Regions from separate parts of the Variovorax sp. EBFNA2 genome, predicted to be linked through region 2. Evidence: riboswitches for the same ligand, from Rfam matches in the RefSeq annotation. Region 2 holds a riboswitch; the other holds the start of a gene.
The links. Region 2 has a riboswitch for S-adenosylhomocysteine ahead of metH (methionine synthase). Riboswitches for the same ligand answer to the same signal wherever they lie in the genome.
Positions count from the first base shown of each region.

Region 1: linked by a shared signal. The riboswitch ahead of ahcY (adenosylhomocysteinase) and the one ahead of metH (methionine synthase) in region 2 are both predicted to bind S-adenosylhomocysteine.

Region 1 covers NZ_CP138496.1:5,744,496-5,753,506, forward strand. Annotated here, with positions in the region: gene RZE79_RS27015 (hypothetical protein) at 1-519, opposite strand, end outside; gene RZE79_RS27020 (23S rRNA (adenine(2030)-N(6))-methyltransferase RlmJ) at 706-1,674, shown strand; gene RZE79_RS27025 (septal ring lytic transglycosylase RlpA family protein) at 1,685-2,323, opposite strand; gene metF (methylenetetrahydrofolate reductase [NAD(P)H]) at 2,377-3,201, opposite strand; gene RZE79_RS27035 (TlyA family RNA methyltransferase) at 3,212-4,054, opposite strand; gene ahcY (adenosylhomocysteinase) at 4,061-5,500, opposite strand; S-adenosyl-L-homocysteine riboswitch at 5,566-5,634, opposite strand; gene phaP (TIGR01841 family phasin) at 5,875-6,372, shown strand; gene RZE79_RS27050 (alpha/beta hydrolase) at 6,395-7,324, shown strand; gene RZE79_RS27055 (hypothetical protein) at 7,367-7,813, shown strand; gene RZE79_RS27060 (alpha/beta fold hydrolase) at 7,810-8,865, shown strand; gene RZE79_RS27065 (GNAT family protein) at 8,892-9,011, shown strand, end outside.
Region 2 covers NZ_CP138496.1:231,215-240,225, forward strand. Annotated here, with positions in the region: gene RZE79_RS01105 (homocysteine S-methyltransferase family protein) at 1-430, shown strand, start outside; gene RZE79_RS01110 (SH3 domain-containing protein) at 510-1,289, shown strand; gene RZE79_RS01115 (LysR family transcriptional regulator) at 1,296-2,216, opposite strand; gene RZE79_RS01120 (PACE efflux transporter) at 2,326-2,763, shown strand; gene RZE79_RS01125 (lipase secretion chaperone) at 2,785-3,696, opposite strand; gene RZE79_RS01130 (triacylglycerol lipase) at 3,708-4,763, opposite strand; S-adenosyl-L-homocysteine riboswitch at 4,897-4,972, shown strand; gene metH (methionine synthase) at 5,043-7,757, shown strand; gene RZE79_RS01140 (phospholipid carrier-dependent glycosyltransferase) at 7,857-9,011, shown strand, end outside.

The DNA of each region.
Region 1 (9,011 bases), 950 kb from region 2:
GGCATCGGGCGCCGCGGCGGGTGCGGGGCGCACTGGAGCGACGGCCACGGGAGGAGAAGGAGGAAGCGCAGGCAGCAGCACGACGGGCGCTGGCGCGGGCACAGGCGCTGCGGCCGTCTTCGGCGCCGGCGGGGCCGCCATCTCGGTCGTGCCGATCTTCATGCCGGTCGTCGCCTCGTCGCCGGTTTGCGCGCTGCGGTCAAAGCTGCGCACCTCGCCGAAGATCAGCTGGATCCAGCTCGGGTAGTTGAAGCCCGCCCCGGTGCCGGTGTCGATTGCCACGCCGACCAGGCCGCCGATCATCACGTTGCCGACCAGGCCCGCGTTGACGCGCGAAATCGCCTGGCCGCGGGCCGGCGGCAGGCCGGCCTGGGTGCATTCGATGCTCAGGTTCTCGCCCGATCGCCGCACCGGCAAGGTCAGGCCGGAGCGCACCACGGCATCATTGCGGTCGTTGGAGACCCGGCAGCGGGCCCCGTCGACGACCTTGCCGGCGGGCGACAGGGTCTCGAACTTCACGTTCTGGGTCGTCCCGTGGGTGACCGAGGCGCAGCCCGTCAAAATAGACAAAACACCCGCGCCGACGCACAGGCCCCAAAATCGCCATCCGGCTCCTCGCATTGCTGCCCCTCGTTGTGTTTTGTAAATCAATGTAGCGCCGCGCGAGTCTAGCGCTCCCCTTTTCACTTTTTCAGGCCTCATTCCATGTTCAGTTACCGCCACGCGTTCCATGCCGGCAACCACGCCGACGTGCTCAAGCACACGGTCCTGATTGCCACGCTCGACCACCTGCTTGAAAAAGAAGCCGCGCTGACCGTCGTCGACACCCACGCCGGCGCCGGCCTGTACCGGCTCGATGGCGACTACGCCGGCACCAGCGGCGAAGCGGCCGACGGCGTGCTGCGCTTCTTCGCCGAGCCGTCAAAAGCGGCTGAAACGCCTGCGCCCGGCGCCCCGGCCGCGAAATCGGCGGGCAAGAAAGCGGCGGCGCCCGCAGAAGACAAGCCGGTCGCCGAAGCCATTGCGCGCTACCTGAGCGTGATCCACGACTTCAACCCCAAGGGCGGCGCCCGCGTCTACCCCGGCTCGCCGTTCATCGTGCAGCACCTGCTGCGCGACCACGACAAGCTCAAGCTGTTCGAATTGCACCCGACCGATTCGCGCACGCTCGGCGCCAACATCGCGCAGCTCGAAGCCGGCCGGCAGATCGCCGTGCTGACCGAAGACGGCTTCGGCAGCGCCACCAAGTTCCTGCCGCCGCCCTCGCGCCGCGCGCTGGTGCTGATGGACCCGAGCTACGAAATGAAGACCGACTACGGCCGCGTGCTCGACTTCGCGGCCGAGGCGCTCAAGCGCTTCGCCACGGGCACCTACGCCGTCTGGTACCCGATCATTCCGCGCCCCGAGGCGCACGACCTGCCGCGCCGCCTGAAGACGATGGCGACCAAGGCCGGCAAGTCGTGGCTGCACGCCACGCTGACCGTCAAGTCGAGCAAGATCACGAAGGACGCCGCGTCGGGCGAAACGCAGCGCCCGGGCCTGCCGGCGAGCGGGATGTTCCTGATCAACCCGCCCTACACGCTGAAGGCGCAACTGGCCGAGGCGCTGCCCCAGCTGGCCGAACGCCTGGCACAAGACCGCAACGCCGCCTACTCGCTCGAGAGCGGCGGCTGAGGCCGGCCGCTCAGCGGCGCTTGCGCGGCGGCACGGCCGCCTGTTTGCGTGCAGGTGCCGGCGCACGAACGCGCGACGTCGGCGCCTCGGGCAACAGCGCGGGCTGCAGATCGCCTGCCGCCACGGCTTCGCCGCCGCAACGCATGCCCTCGCGGTCGATGACCGACAGCGCCACCTGCTTGATGCCCATGCTCGTGAGGCCGATGCGGTCGGCCGCGGCGCGGCTCAGGTCGATGATGCGGCCCGGCGTGAAGGGCCCGCGGTCGTTGACGCGCACCAGCACCTCGCTGCCATTGACCAGGCTGCGCACGCACAAGCGCGTGTTGAAGGGCAGCGTCTTGTGGGCCGCCGTCATGGCGCCCATGTCGAAGCGCTCGCCGTTGGCGGTCTTGCGCTGGTGGAACTGGATGCCGTACCACGAGGCCCCGCCGCGCTCGAAGATCTCGCGCGGCTCATCGCCGGGCACGCCGTCGTCCAGCGCCTCGCCGGTGCCCGACACCGCGAGGTCGTAGCGCACCGACGGCACGGCCGAGCGCGGCGCCGCACCGGGCGGCACGGCCAGGCCGCGGCCCAGCGGCAGCAGCCGCTTGTCGGACGCCGCCGGCGTGGCGGCGGTGTCCGCATCCTTGTCCTGCGTGGCAGGCGGCATGGTGCAACCTGCGAGCACGCAGGAGACCGCGACGGCGACCGCGCGCAGCCCTCTCAATCCAGGCGCTCCAGGATGGCCAGCGTGGCCGCCGACTGGTTCATCGTGTAGAAGTGGATCGCGGGTGCACCGCCCTCTTGCAGGCGCGCGCACAGGTCGGTCACCACGTCCAGGCCGAAGGCCTTGATCGAGGCCGTGTCGTCGCCGAAGCCCTGCAAGCGCAGGCGAATCCAGCGCGGAATCTCGGCGCCGCAGGCGTCCGAGAAACGCATGAGCTGCGTCGAACTCGTGATGGGCATGATGCCCGGCACGATCGGCGTGTCGAGCCCCAGCTTGCGCGCGTCGTCGACGAAGCGGAAGTAGGCCTCGGGGCTGAAGAAATACTGGGTGATGGCCGAATCGGCCCCCGCCTTCATCTTGGTGGCGAAGGCCTGCAGGTCGGCTTCGGGCGAGCGCGCCTGCGGGTGGATCTCGGGGTAGCAGGCCACCTCGATGTGAAAGTCGCGGCCGGTCTCTTCGCGGATGAAGGCGACGAGGTCGCTCGCGTACTGGAACTCGCCACCGATGCCGTAGCCGCTGGGCAGGTCGCCGCGCAGCGCGACGAGCCGCTTCACGCCCATGGCCTTCAGCTCGGCCAGCTGCTCGCGCACAGTGGCGCGCGTGGCGCCGATGCACGAGAAGTGGCTGGCAGCGTCCACGCCCTCGGCCAGGATCTCCTGCACCGCACCGAAAGTGCCCTGGTGCGTGGAGCCGCCCGCGCCGTAGGTGACCGAGCAGAACTGCGGCTTGCGCACATACAGCTGCTGGCGCACGGCGCGCAGCTTGACCGCGCCTTCGGGCGTCTTGGTCGGGAAGAATTCGAAACTCAGCGGAAGGCGCACCTGCGTCTCCTTAGGAACCGTCGCCGGCCTTGGCAGCACGAACGGCGTGAATGAAAAACTCGCGGTTGCCGTCGCCCCCGGCGATCGGGCTGTCGAACCAGCGCAGCACCTTCAGATCGAGCGCCGCGCAGGCGTCGTGCAGGCGCTTCTCGACCACCGCGTACATCGCCTCGTCGCGCACGATGCCGCCCTTGCCGACCTGGCCGGGCTGCAGTTCGAACTGCGGCTTGACCAGCATCAGCAACTGGCCGTCGTCGGCCAGGAACTGCACCACGGCCGGCATCACCAGCGTGAGCGAGATGAACGACAGGTCGCCGACGATGAGGTCGAAGCGCGGTTCGGGCGGGGCCTCGACCACTTCGGCGACCTCGCCCACTTCGGCGTCTTCGTCCTCGTCATCGCCCTCGTCCACCTGCAGATCGGCCGGCGACAACGCCCGCGCATTGACGCCTTCGATGGCGACCACGCGTTCGTCTTCGCGCATGCGCGGATGCAGCTGCCCGTGGCCCACATCGATGCCCACCACCTTGGCGGCACCATGCTGCAGCAGGCAATCGGTGAAGCCACCGGTCGACTGGCCGACGTCCAGGCAGAGCCTGCCCGTCGGGTCCACGCCGCTGACCTTCAGCGCGCCTTCGAGCTTGAGGCCGCCGCGCGACACATAACGTGCCTCGGCCGCGTCGGCGAGTTCGAGCTCGGCCGACTCGGGCACCTCGTCCTTGTTCTTGACGACAGTGCGCCACGCGTCGCTCGTGCCCGCGTCACGCCAGCGCATGCCGCCGGCGATGAGCCGGACGGCTTGCGAACGCGAGGCGGCCATGCCGCGTTCTACCAACAGTTGATCAGCGCGCATGGACGCTTAGTAGCGGTACGTGTCCGGCTTGTACGGGCCGTTCTTGCTCACGCCGATGTAGGCGGCCTGGGCGTCGGTCAGCTCGGTGAGCATGGCGCCGACCTTCTTCAGGTGCAGGCGCGCGACCTTCTCGTCCAGGTGCTTGGGCAGCACGTAGACCTTGCCCACCTGGTAGGCGTCGGGCTTGGTGAACAGCTCGATCTGGGCGATGGTCTGGTTCGCGAACGACGACGACATCACGAAGCTCGGGTGGCCCGTGCCGCAGCCCAGGTTCACGAGGCGGCCCTTGGCCAGCAGGATGATCTTCTTGCCATCGGGGAAGGTGATGTGATCGACCTGCGGCTTGATCTCTTCCCACTCGTACTTCTCGATCGACGCGACGTCGATCTCGTTGTCGAAGTGGCCGATGTTGCAGACGATGGCCTGGTCCTTCATCTTGACCATGGTGTCGTGCGTGATGACGTCCTTGTTGCCGGTGGTGGTCACGAAGATGTCGGCCTTGTCGGCGGCGTACTCCATGGTCACGACCTTGTAGCCTTCCATCGCGGCCTGCAGGGCGTTGATCGGGTCGATTTCGGTGACCCACACTTGTGCCGACAGTGCGCGCAGCGCCTGGGCCGAGCCCTTGCCCACGTCGCCGTAGCCGGCCACGCAAGCCACCTTGCCGGCGATCATCACGTCGGTCGCGCGCTTGATGCCGTCGACCAGCGATTCGCGGCAGCCGTACAGGTTGTCGAACTTGCTCTTGGTGACCGAGTCGTTCACGTTGATGGCGCGGAACAGCAGCGTGCCCTTGGCGCTCATCTCGTTCAGGCGGTGCACGCCGGTGGTCGTCTCTTCGGTCACGCCGATGATCTCGGCCGACTTGCGGGTGTACCAGGTGTCGTCCACGGCCAGCTTGGCCTTGATGGCGGCGTAAAGAATGCGTTCTTCTTCGCTGGTCGGGTTGGCGAGCACGCCCAGATCCTTCTCGGCGCGCTGGCCCAGGTGCATGAGCAGCGTAGCGTCGCCGCCGTCGTCCAGGATCATGTTCGGGCCTTCGCCCTTCGAACCCTTGGGGCCGAAGTCGAAGATGGCGTGGGTGTAGTCCCAGTAGTCCTTCAGCGACTCGCCCTTGATGGCGAACACCGGCGTGCCGGCGGCGGCGATGGCCGCGGCGGCGTGGTCCTGCGTCGAGAAGATGTTGCACGAGGCCCAGCGCACTTCGGCGCCCAGGGCTTGCAGCGTCTCGACGAGCACGGCCGTCTGGATGGTCATGTGCAGCGAGCCCGTGATGCGCGCGCCCTTGAGGGCCTGGCCCTTCGAGAACTCTTCACGGATGGCCATGAGGCCGGGCATCTCGGTTTCGGCGATCTTGATTTCCTTGCGGCCCCAGGCGGCAAGGGACAGGTCGGCAATCGCCTGGTCGGCGGTCGAGACGGGGGTGGGCTTGAGTACAGCGCTCATGAGAACTCCAAAACTGGTTTGAAAGATGCCACTGCGTACGGGGAAGAAAAACTCACCGCGAGAACAGCGGGTGAGCGTGGTTGCGATGTGGTCCGAGCCTCACGCCTGACGGCGCTGCAACGCTCCTCGGAGCGCCGGATTGTAGTCGCGGCCGCCGCACCCGCCAATCGACCGGGGCATCCCACATCACGGAAAGCACGGGTGCTGCGGCGTCGCACGGGCCACCCCGGGAAACTCCGCAGGCAAATCCGCGCTTCGACCGCCCTCGGCCGCGCCGACGCGGCGTATCGTGGCGGCGGGCCCCGGCCGCCCGGCCGCTGCCTGCATCCACCCGTTCGATTGTTTTCATCACCCGACACAGGAGATTCCGCACCATGGCCACTGCCAAGAAAGCCGCCGCGAAAAAAACCACCGCCAGCAGCGCCGGCGCGAAGCAGGCGGCGCCGTCCGCCGCGGACATGCTCGACCCGATGAAGAACCTCAAGGGCATGGCCGAGCGCCTGCAGAACCTGGACCTGACCGGCAGCGCCGGCAAGCTGCTCGACAGCGGCCGCAAGGACCTGCAGGCGCTGATGCAGGCTAACGAGAAGTCCTACCAGGGCCTGCAGTCCGTGGTGCAGCGACAGACCGAGATGATCAAGAGCGCCATCGCCGAATGGCAGACCGCCGCCAAGGCGATGCCCGGCAAGGACCCGAAGGAAAACCTGGCCAAGCTCGACGAGCTGGGCCGCCAGTCGTTCCAGCGCGCCGTCGACGACATCAAGGAGCTGGCCACCCTGGCCGCCAAGTCGCAGGCCGATGCCTTCGACGTGGTGCGCCAGCGCATCCAGTCCAACGTGGACGAGGTCACGAAGCTGCTGCAGCGCAAGTAACGCAACGAAGACCGCCGTCCGCATGACCGCTGTCCCACCCCGCACCGAACGGCGCACCCGCGCCAACGGCATCGACCTGGCCTGGGACAGCTTCGGCGACCCCGAGGCGCCGCCGCTGCTGCTGGTCATGGGCCTCGGCGCCCAGATGGTCGCCTGGGACGACGCGTTCTGCGCTGGCCTGGCGCAGGCCGGCGGGCACCACGTGATCCGCTTCGACAACCGCGACATCGGCCACTCCACCCACCTGCCGCACGCCGGCGTGCCCGACATCCAGGCGCTGATGCTGCAGGCCATGGCCGGCCGGCCGCTGCAGGTGCCCTACACGCTGCGCGACATGGCCGACGACTGCGCCGGCCTGCTCGACGCGCTGGGCATCGCGCGCGCCCACATCGTGGGTGCGTCGATGGGCGGCGCCATCGGGCAGGAGATGGCCATCCATCACCCGGGGCGGATGCGCTCGCTCACCAGCATCATGTCGAGCACGGGCGACCCGGCCCTGCCGCCGCCCACGCCCGAGGCGCTGGCGGTGCTGTTCGCGCCCACCCCGACGAGCTTCGAGGCCTACCTGCCGCACCACGCCAAGCTGTGGCGCGTGCTGCGCGGGCCCGACGCCTTTCCGCTCGACGAGGCACGCGATGCCGGGCGCGCGCAGCTCGCTTTTTTGCGCGGCCTCAACCCGGGCGGCGTGGCGCGGCAGCTGGCGGCGGTGTTCGCGTCGGGCAACCGCAAGCCGGCATTGCGTGCGGTGCAGGTGCCCACGCTGGTGATCCACGGCGACGTCGATCCGCTGGTGCCCGTGGCCTGCGGCATCGACGTGGCCGAGGCCATTCCCGGCGCGAAGCTGCTGCGCATTCCACGCATGGGCCACGCACTGCCGATCGCGATGTGGCCGCAGATCACCGAGGCCATTGCCGCGCACACCGCACGAGCAGCGCGACGCGACGATCACTGAAGAAAAAAAGAGACAACGACCAACCCAGACGGAGGTGTTTCGATGAGCCAGTTTCCGTCCCTCGATCCCATGGCGATGTGGCGTGAGCTCACGGCCCAGTGGGAGAAAAGCACCAACGAATTCGCCAACGAAACCATGGCGTCGGACCCGTTCCGACAAGGCATGCATGGCGGCATGAACGCCTCGCTCACCGCGCAGAAGGCGCTGGGCGACCTGATGGCGCGCTACCTCACGCTGCTGAACCTGCCGACACGCGGCGACCTGCAGGCGCTGGGCGAACAGCTGCACCGCATCGACGACCACTTGGCGGGCATCCGCCGCGCGCTGGAAGGCGGGGCCGGACCTGCTGCGCGGACAGCGCGGACCGCCGATGCCGCCACCGCGTCGCCCCGGCCACGTCGCACCAGGCAGCCGCCCGCGGCGGCGCCGATCCCACCTGTCAAAGCCGCCGCCCCAAAGAAACGCCCCACCGGAAAGCGCCGCCCATGAGCGCGCTGCCCGACATCCGCGGCGAGATCGAGCGCACCATCCAGCGCAACATCAAGGGGCTCGACTTCCTCACCTCGACCGCGCCCGCCGTCGGCCTCACGCCCAAGGACGAGATCCACCGACGCGGCACGCTGAGCCTGTACCACTACCGCCCGATGGTCGACGAGATCTACCGCGTGCCGGTGCTCATGGTGATGGCCACCACCAACCGCGCCTACATCTTCGACCTCGCGCCGGGCCAGAGCATGGTCGAGTATTTGCTGCTCAAGGGCTACGACGTCTACGTGATGGACTGGAACGCGCCGCGCCCCGACGAGAAGCGCCTGCGCATCGAAGACTACGTGCTCGACTTCATTCCCGACTCGCTCCGCCGCGTGCAGGAAGACTCGGGCGAAGAAGACGTCACCCTCGCCGGCTACTGCATGGGCGGCGTGCTCTCCACGCTGTACGCGGCGCTGCATCCCGACGGGCCGATGAAGAACCTCGCGCTCTTCACCACGCCGATCGACTTCAGCCGCATGACGCTCTTTCATGCGTGGTCCGACCGGCGGTACTTCGACGTCGATCGCCTCATCGACACCGTGGGCAACGTGCCGCCCGAGATGCTGTTCGCCTCCTTCGACATGCTGCGCCCCGCCGGGCGCGGCGCCGGGCTGGTGCAGCTGTGGGACAACATGGCCAACGACGAGTTCGTCAAGTCGTACCGCATGTTCGACCGCTGGGGCGCCGAGATGCTGCCGCTGGCCGGCGAGTACTTCCGCCAGACCGTGAAGGAGCTCATGTGGGACAACAAGCTGCACAAGGGCGAGCTGGTGCTCGGCGGGCGCAAGGTGCTGCTGAAGAACATCACCGTGCCGGTGCTGCACGCGCTCGCGCAGCACGACCACATCGTGCCCTACGAGGCGGGGCAGCCGCTGATTGCCGGCATCGGCTCCACCGACAAGGAAGAGGTGGTGCTCAAGGGCGGCCACGTCAGCCTGGCGGCCGGCACCAACGCCGTGCGGCGGCTGTGGCCCAAGCTCGACGAATGGCTGGGCGTGCGCTCCACCTGACGAACACAACCACCGAACACCTTCCCATGACCGCATCTTCTTCCCGGACCTACCCGCGCACCGTCGCCCACGCGGACGGCGACATCGCCCTGCGCCTGATGACCGGCGCCGACGCCCCCGCCGTGCTCGCCTTCGCGCAGGCGCTG
Region 2 (9,011 bases):
GCACCGCCTGCCGCTGATCATCAGCGGCACGGTGACCGACGCCTCGGGCCGCATCCTCAGCGGCCAGACCGTCACCGCCTTCTGGCACAGCGTGCGCCATGCGCAGCCGCTGGCCATCGGCCTGAACTGCGCGCTGGGCGCGACGCTGATGCGCCCCTACATCCAGGAGCTGGCGCGCGTGGCGGGCGACACTTTCATCAGCTGCTATCCGAACGCCGGCCTGCCCAACCCGATGAGCGACACCGGCTTCGACGAGACGCCCGACGTCACCTCGCGCCTGCTGCACGAGTTCGCGGCCGAGGGGCTGGTGAACATCGTGGGCGGCTGCTGCGGCACCACGCCGGACCACATCGCGGCGATCGGCGCGGCGGTGGCGCCTGCCAAGGGCCGCCTGCTGAACACGAACGGCTTCTACAAAGAAGCTGCATGACGCCAGGCGCCGCGCGCGCCTTCGGCTGATTGACGGCTCCGCGCCCCGCGCCTACGCTGGCGCGCACAGGAGCCACCCCATGAACGTCACATCCTTCTTGCGCCGCGCTGCCTTGGGCGCGTTCGTCTTGCTGCTGCCGCTCGCGGCGGCGGCGCAGCAGGCCTTCACGCGCGGCGCGGTCAACATGCGCGCCGGGCCCTCGGGCGACTACCCGCTGGTGGCACGGCTCGGGCCGGGCCAGCCGGTCGACGTGGTCGGCTGCACCAGCGGCTACGGCTGGTGCGACGTGGTGCTGCCCGACGGCGGGCGCGGCTGGGTCTGGTCGAGGAACCTCGACTACGCCTATCAGCAGCAGCGCGTGCCGCTGGCCACCTACGGCGCGGTCATCGGCGTGCCCATCGTGACTTTCGTGATCGGCAGCTACTGGGCCGACTACTACCGCGACCGCCCCTGGTACGGCGACCGGCGCTGGTGGGGCCAGCGGCCACCGCCGCCACCGATTGCAGGCTGGCGCCCGCCGCCGCCCGTGCGCCCGGCCTGGCAGCCGCGGCCCTGGCCGCCGGGGCAGGGCGTGCGTCCGCCGCACGGGCCTGGGGTCCGTCCGCCGCACGGACCCGGTGTGCGTCCACCCGGTGGACCGGGCTACCGCCCGTCCGTCGACCCTGGCTTCCGCCCGCCGCGTCCGCAGCCGGGCTTCCGGCCCGGACCACCGCCGGGCGTGTCGCATCCGCATCCGGGCGGGGGCCGGCCCGGTGGGGGCGGCGGTGGCGGAGGAGGGCGTCCACACGGAGGTGGTGGCAAGGGTGGCGGGGGCGGTGGGCACGGCGGTGGAGGCGGGCACGGCCACGGCAAGAACTGACCTGCCTTACACGGCCGGCGTCGCGATGCCGGCCGCCGCCTGCCGGTCTCGCGCGATCAGCGCCACAAAGCGCTGCGCGCCCAGGCCCAGCGGCCGTTCGCGCGACCACACCACGTCCACCCACAGGTCGAGCCCGTTGCTGAGGTTTTCGAACGGAATCTCGACCAGCGCGCCGGCCGCCACATGCGGCCGCGCGAAGTTGCGCGGCAGCCAGCCCCAGCCCAGTCCGGCGGTGATCAGGCTCAGCGCGGCCAGCGCGTTGTCGGTGCGCCAGACGTGCCGCGCGAACACGAAGCGCGGGTCGCTGGTGCCCAGGTCGCGCCCGGCGACCACGATCTGCCGCGTGTTGGTGAGGTGTTCCTCGCGCAGGCGCTCGCCGGCCGCGGCGCGCAGCACGGGATGGTCGGGCGCCATCACGGCCACCATGGTGTCGCTGCCGACTTCCTGGAAGCCTTCGCGGCCGTCGAGGCTGGGCCGCTCGAACACCAGCGCAAGCTGCGCCCGGCCGCTGTGCAGCAGCGCCAGCGCATCGGCCTGCGGCGCGGCCAGCACCTCGACCTGCAGCAGCGGGTAGTCGTCGGCCAGCGCGGCCAGGGGCCCGCTCCAGGGCGCGGCCAGCAGCTCGGGCGCAATGGCCAGCGTGAGCCGGTCTTCCAGCCCCTGCGTGAGCGCCAGCGCCTGCACCTGCAACTGCCGCAACTGGGCCGCGAGCAGCCGGGCCTGAGGCTCAAGCGAGCGCGCGGCGGCGGTGGGCTGCGGCTCGCGGCCGCTGCGGTCGAACAGCGGCAGCGCCAGCTCGGCCTCGAGGTTGGCGATGGCCATGCTCACGGCCGACGGCACCTTGCGCAGCGCCCGCGCGGCGGCCGAAAACGAGCCGTGGTCGATCACAGCCAGGAAGACCTCGACGTTGTCGCTGGAGAAAGCCATGGCGCCCCGATCTGTCTGATCTATCAATAAAACTGAAACAAGTTAACTTTTTATATCAGCAAATCACAAATAAAGTCCACCCATCGCAGTCAACCACACAGAGAAATTCATGCAGGGCATTCAGCGTCGGATCGTTTACATCTCCCTCTACGAGGGCATCGCCATCGTGGCGGCCAGCGCCGGCCTGGCCCTGATGTCGGACGCGGGGCTCGGCCACTCAGGGCTGCTGGCCGTGGGCGCCTCGGTCATCGCGGTGATCTGGAACCTGACGTTCAACGCCCTGTTCGAGCGCTGGGAGTCGCGCCAGGCGGTGCGCGGGCGCAGCCTGAAGCGCCGCATCGCGCACGCGATCGGCTTCGAGGGCGGCCTGATCGCCTTCCTGGTGCCGATGCTGGCCTGGGGCCTGGGCGTGTCGCTCTGGCAGGCGCTGGTGATGGACCTGGGCCTGGTGGTGTTTTTCCTGGTCTACACCTTCGTCTTCAACTGGGCCTTCGACCGGGTGTTCGGCCTGCCGGCCTCGGCCATGGGCGAAGCACAGCCTGCGTAAGCCTGCGCTTACTTAGCGGATTCATCTCGCCGGCTTGGGCGCAGCGGACGAGCGCATCGCCAGGGCACCGCTCAGGCGCAGGCGCTCGTTCTCGTTGAAGAGCGTCTCGCGCAGCTGGGCCCGCTCGGCCTCGGGCGCGTTGGCGTAGCGGTCGAGCCGGGCGTTCCACTCCTGGGTTTCCTGGTCGAGCGTGGCCAGGCCGCGCGCCACCTCGTAGCCGTAGGCCTCGCTGCGCGCGGCAAAGCGCTCCTGGGGGCTGGCGCCGCGCGCCTGCAGCGCCTCGGTCTGGCGCATCACGTCGAGGTGGGCCACCGCGTCCTTGCGCACCTCGCGCTGCGCGGGCGACAGCCAGGCCTGCTCGCTCTGCGCCAGCGCCGCGGCGCGCTGCTCGGGCGTGAGGTCGGGGTTGGACAGCAGTTCCATCTTCTCGGCCATGAACTGGTCCTGCCGGATCTGGTCGCCGAACAGGCCTTCGATTTCCTCGGGCGCGAAGAACTGGCGGCGCACCGCCTCGCGCGCCTCCAGGCTGCGGCGCAGGAAGGCCGGGTCGCCGGGCGCGGGCGGCTGCAGCGTGCGCAGGGCTTCCTGCATGTCGACGTAGCGCTCCAGCAGGCCCAGCGCGCGCACGCGCCAGTCTTCGCGCAGGTGCTTGGCGAGCAGGGCGGGCGCGCGGGCCATGAGCGTGGCCTTGCTGTCGGCCTGCGCTTCGGCGAGCACTTGGTCGAAGAGGGTGATGAGGTCGCGGGTGAGGAGCGCGTCGGGGGCCGCCGCGGTGGAGGGCGGGCGCGGCGCCGGTGGCGGCGCGGCGGTCACGGTCGCCGCTGCGGGCGCGGCGGCCCGGGGCGCATCGACTGCCTCCGGTCCGAGCGCCAGCCATCCGGTCCCCACGGCCACCAGCGCGACCGCGCCGAGGGTCAACGCCACACCGCGCATGCGCAGCGTCCTCAGAGCCCCGCGCTCTTGAGTCGCGCGGCCTGTTCCCTGAACAGCGCCGGCGGCTTCTTCTCGTAGTACGGGAACTGGCTGCCGTAGGTGTTGCCGAAGGCCTGGTTCACCTCGTCGAGGTGGTTCTGGCGGTAGTCGCCCAGGTGCGTGCCCAGTCGCGTGGTGCAGACCGCGAGCAGGCCGTCGTTGGCCTCGCCGAAGAAGAACAGGCCGCCCAGCGTCGACAGCGCCGTGTCGCTCGGGTCGAACAGGTTGAAGCTGGTCGACACGCCCGACCACGAGTAGTAGCGCACGCCGTTGGCCACGGCCGCACCGCTCTTCACGTCGCACGACGAGCCCGCGGCGGGGCGCCCCTGCGGAAACTTGGCGTCGAAGGCCGCGCCGCCTGCCGTGGTGAGCGAGGCCAGCGCGTTCAGCGGCACTTCGGGCAGCTGGCTCGGGTCCTTGCCCGAGAGAAAACCGATCATTCCCGTCAGCAGGCCGATGGCCTTCACCACCAGCGTCTGGGCGATGCCGCCTTCGGGCAGTTTGGCGAGCAGGTCGGCCACCTTCGAGCCGCCGTTGGCGCCGCCCACCGAGGTGACCGACGCCACCATGTCGGGCGCCACCGCCGCGACGTAGCGCACCGTGGGCGAGCCCTGCGAATGGCCGATGAGGTTGAACTTGAGCGTGGGGTTCTGCTCGAGCGCGCGGATGGTCTTGAGCTCCTGCAGCAGCTGCTCGCCGCGGATCTCGGAGGTGTTGGTGCCCGACACCTGCGCCACGTACACCCTGGCGCCCGCGCCGGCCAGCTGGCCGGGGATGTCGTAGAAGTAGTCGACGCCCAGCAGGTTGTCGAAGCCCAGCAGGCCGTGGACCAGCACGATCGGGTAGCGGGTCTTCGCGGTGTCGGAGGTCACGAAGGCCTCGACGCGCGTCGCGGTGTCGCTGGCCGCGGCACGGGCCGGTGGCGTGTGAACCGTGAGGGCCGCGGCGGCCAGGAGACCGCAGCTCAGGGCCACGGCGCGCATCGGGGTGGCTGCACGCTGCAACCGGGCAATCGACTTCCTGACCATCTGGCGCTCTCCCTTACGTCTGGTTAAAAACACGAACGTTCGTTCGGAAATGGTGGGCGCATTCTGTTGACACATGCAGGAATGAAAACTGGGGTTTTCCCAGGGCGCCATCGAATCGACCTAAAATGCGCGACTTCCCAAGGAGCGTTGCAGCGGTTCGCCACAGAGGCGAATCGTCAGGCTTGGGGCGACAACGACGCTCGCCTGTTCGACTCTTCCGCAGGTGAGGCCATGTCCCAGATTCCCGCATCCGTTTCCGCTCCCGTCGCTCCCCCTCCCATGAAGCTGTCCGGCCTCGAGCCGGTCGCCATCGGCGCAGGGACGCTGTTCGTCAACATCGGCGAGCGCACCAACGTCACCGGCTCCAAGGCCTTCGCGCGGATGATCCTCAACGGCCAGTTCGAGGACGCCCTGGCCGTCGCGCGCCAGCAGGTCGAGAACGGCGCGCAGGTGATCGACATCAACATGGACGAGGCCATGCTGGACAGCAAGGCCGCGATGGTCCGCTTCCTGAACCTCATTGCCAGCGAGCCCGACATCGCGCGCGTGCCTGTGATGGTCGACAGCTCCAAGTGGGAGGTCATCGAGGCCGGCCTGCGCTGCATCCAGGGCAAGGGCATCGTCAACTCCATCTCCATGAAGGAGGGCGTCGACAAGTTCAAGCACGAGGCCAAGCTGGTCAAGCGCTACGGCGCCGCCGCCGTGGTCATGGCCTTCGACGAGAAGGGCCAGGCCGACACCTACGCACGCAAGATCGAGATCTGCGAGCGCGCCTACCGCGTGCTGGTCGACGAGGTGGGCTTTCCGCCCGAAGACATCATCTTCGACCCGAACATCTTCGCCATTGCCACCGGCATCGAGGAGCACGACAACTACGCCGTCGACTTCATCAACGCCGTGCGCTGGATCAAAGAGAACCTGCCGGGCGCCAAGGTGTCGGGCGGCGTGAGCAACGTGAGCTTCAGCTTCCGCGGCAACGACCCGATGCGCGAAGCGATCCACACCGTGTTCCTGTACCACGCCATCCAGGCGGGCATGGACATGGGCATCGTCAACGCCGGCATGGTCGGCGTGTACGACGACCTGGAGCCCGCGCTGCGCGAGCGCGTCGAAGACGTGGTGCTCAACCGCCGCCCCGACGCCGGCGAGCGCCTGGTCGAAGTGGCCGAGACCGCCAAGAGCGGTGCCAAGGACGAGAGCAAGCGCCTCGAATGGCGCGGCACGCCGGAGCACCCCGTGCACGTCAACCAGCGCCTGTCGCACGCGATGGTGCACGGCATCACCGACTTCATCGTCCAGGACACCGAAGAGGCCTACCAGCAGATCCTCGCCAAGGGCGGGCGTCCGCTGCACGTGATCGAAGGTCCGCTCATGGACGGCATGAACATCGTGGGCGACCTGTTCGGCCAGGGCAAGATGTTCCTGCCGCAGGTGGTGAAGTCGGCGCGCGTGATGAAGTCGGCCGTGGCCCACCTCATCCCGTACATCGAGGAAGAAAAGCGCCAGGACGAGGCCGCGGGCCGCGACGTGCGCACCAAGGGCAAGATCATCATCGCCACCGTGAAGGGCGACGTGCACGACATCGGCAAGAACATCGTCACGGTCGTGCTCCAGTGCAACAACTTCGAAGTCGTGAACATGGGCGTGATGGTCCCGTGCCACGAAATCCTGGCCAGGGCGAAGGTCGAGGGCGCGGACATCGTGGGCCTGTCGGGCCTCATCACGCCGAGCCTCGAAGAGATGCAGTACGTGGCCGGCGAGATGCAGAAGGACGACCACTTCCGCATCAAGAAGATCCCGCTGCTCATCGGCGGCGCCACCACCAGCCGCGTGCACACCGCCGTCAAGATTGCGCCGCACTACGAAGGCCCCGTGGTCTACGTGCCCGACGCCTCGCGCAGCGTGAGCGTGGCGCAGAGCCTGCTCTCCGACCAGGCCACCGCGTACATCGACGAGATCAACGCCGACTACGCCAAGGTGCGCACGCAGCACGCCAACAAGAAGCAGGTGCCGATGTGGCCGCTGGCCAAGGCGCGCGCCAACAAGACACCGGTCGACTGGTCGAGCTACACGCCGCCCGTGCCCAAGTTCATCGGCCGGCGCCTGTTCAAGAACTTCGACCTCACCGAGCTGGCCAGGTACATCGACTGGGGCCCGTTCTTCCAGACCTGGGACCTGGCCGGCCCGTTCCCCGCCATCCTGAAAGACGAAGTCGTCGGCACCGAGGCCGTGCGCGTGTACGCCGACGGCCAGCGCATGCTCAAGCGCCTCATCGAAGGGCGCTGGCTCAGCGCCAGCGGCGTGGTCGGCTTCTGGCCCGCCAACACCGTGAACGACGACGACATCGAGCTGTACACCGACGAGACGCGCAGCGAGGTTGCGCTCACCTGGTACGGCATGCGCCAGCAGACCGAGAAACAGATGATCGACGGCGTGATGCGCCCGAGCCGCTGCCTGGCCGACTTCGTCGCACCGAAGGACAGCGGTGTGAAGGACTACGTCGGCGTGTTCGCCGTCACGGCCGGCCTGGGCGTCGAGAAGAAAGAGAAGTTCTTCATGGACGACCTCGACGACTACTCGGCCATCATGCTCAAGGCGCTGGCCGACCGGCTGGCCGAGGCCTTTGCCGAGGCCATGCACCACCGCGTGCGCACCGACCTGTGGGGCTACGCGCCCGGCGAAGGCCTGAGCAACGACGACATGATTGCCGAGAAGTACCGCGGCATCCGCCCCGCGCCCGGCTACCCGGCCTGCCCCGACCACAGCGTGAAGGGCCCGATGTTCGACCTTCTGAACTGCGCGGACATTGGCATGACCCTGACGGAGAGCCTCGCTATGATGCCCGCCGCCAGCGTGAGCGGCTTCTACCTCGGGCATCCCGATGCGACGTACTTCAACGTCGGCAAGATCGGGCACGACCAGTTGCAGGACCAGGCTGCGCGGCGCCGCACGAGCGAATCGGAGCTCGAGCGCCTGCTGGCGCCGAACCTTTGAACCTGCCGGTCGGCCGGCCCACCGGCGTGACCGGCCACGGGAGTTGATATTCAGAAGCTGATCTTTGCCGCCGCGCACTACGCCCAGTTCGCGATCTTCGTGATCGCCTGCTGGGGTGCCGGCCGTGCGGTGCTCGCGCACCTGCGTCCCCCGTCGCGCCGCGACGCCTGGCTCGAAGCCGCCATGGCGGCCGCACTCGGCGTTGGCCTGTACATCTGTGCCTTCCAGGCGCTGGCCATCTTCGGGCTGTTCCGCCGCGAGGCCACGCTGGGCCTGGTCGGTGCGGGCGTCGTGGCCGCCGCGTGGCAATGGCGCGGCTGGCGCGCCGACATCCGCGCACTGCGCGCGGCCGCACCGACCACCCCGCCGTGGACCCGCTTCGAGCGCATCGCCGCCATCGCGCTGGCGCTGGTCGCGCTGCCCGCGCTGGTGGCGCCGCTCGCACCGCCGGCCGCCTTCGACGAGCTGATGTACCACCTGCCCTATGCGCGGCAGGTGGCGCAGCAGGGCTCGCTGGGCATCCACGAGTGGCTGCGTTACCCCTGGTTCCCGTACAACTACAACCTGCTGTACGCCGCCGCGCTGCAGGTGGGCGACGACGTGCTGCCGCACTTCCTCAACGCGCTGGCGGGTGCGCTGTCGGTGGTGATGATCTTCCGCCTGGGCATCCTGCACGCCAACCGGCTCACCGCCTGCATCGGCGCGGCCATCTGGCTGGGCCTGGGCGACTACGCCAACGCGCTGATCGACATGGGCGTGGCGCTGTTCGTGCTGACCGCCTGCGTGGCGCTGTGGTGGTGGCGCGAATCGGAGCCTTTGCGCGACGGCACGCGCTGGCTGTCGCTGGCGGCGTTCTGCCTCGGCGTGGCGGCGGGCTCCAAGTACCAGGCGCTGATCTTCCTGCCGCTGGTGGCGCTGTTCGTGGTGCGCCACGAGCGTCGCGTGTGGCGCGCCTGGGCGCCGGCGCTGCTGTGCTTCCTGATCCCGTGCATCTACTGGTACGCGCGCAACGCCATCATGACGGGCGACCCCTTCAACCCGATCGGCGCGCGCGTGTTCGGCTTCACCGAGTGGACCCCGGCCGACTACGTGCAGCAGGTGGCCGACGTGCGCGTCCACGCCGAGATGCCCAATGCACTGATCTGGTCCGTGTTCCTCGCGCCGTTCAGCGTGTGGTGGAAGCGCTCCGCCGCCGTGCGCGCGGCGGGCTGGTTCTGCCTGTACTCGGTGGCCGTGTGGGTCGTGACCTCGCGC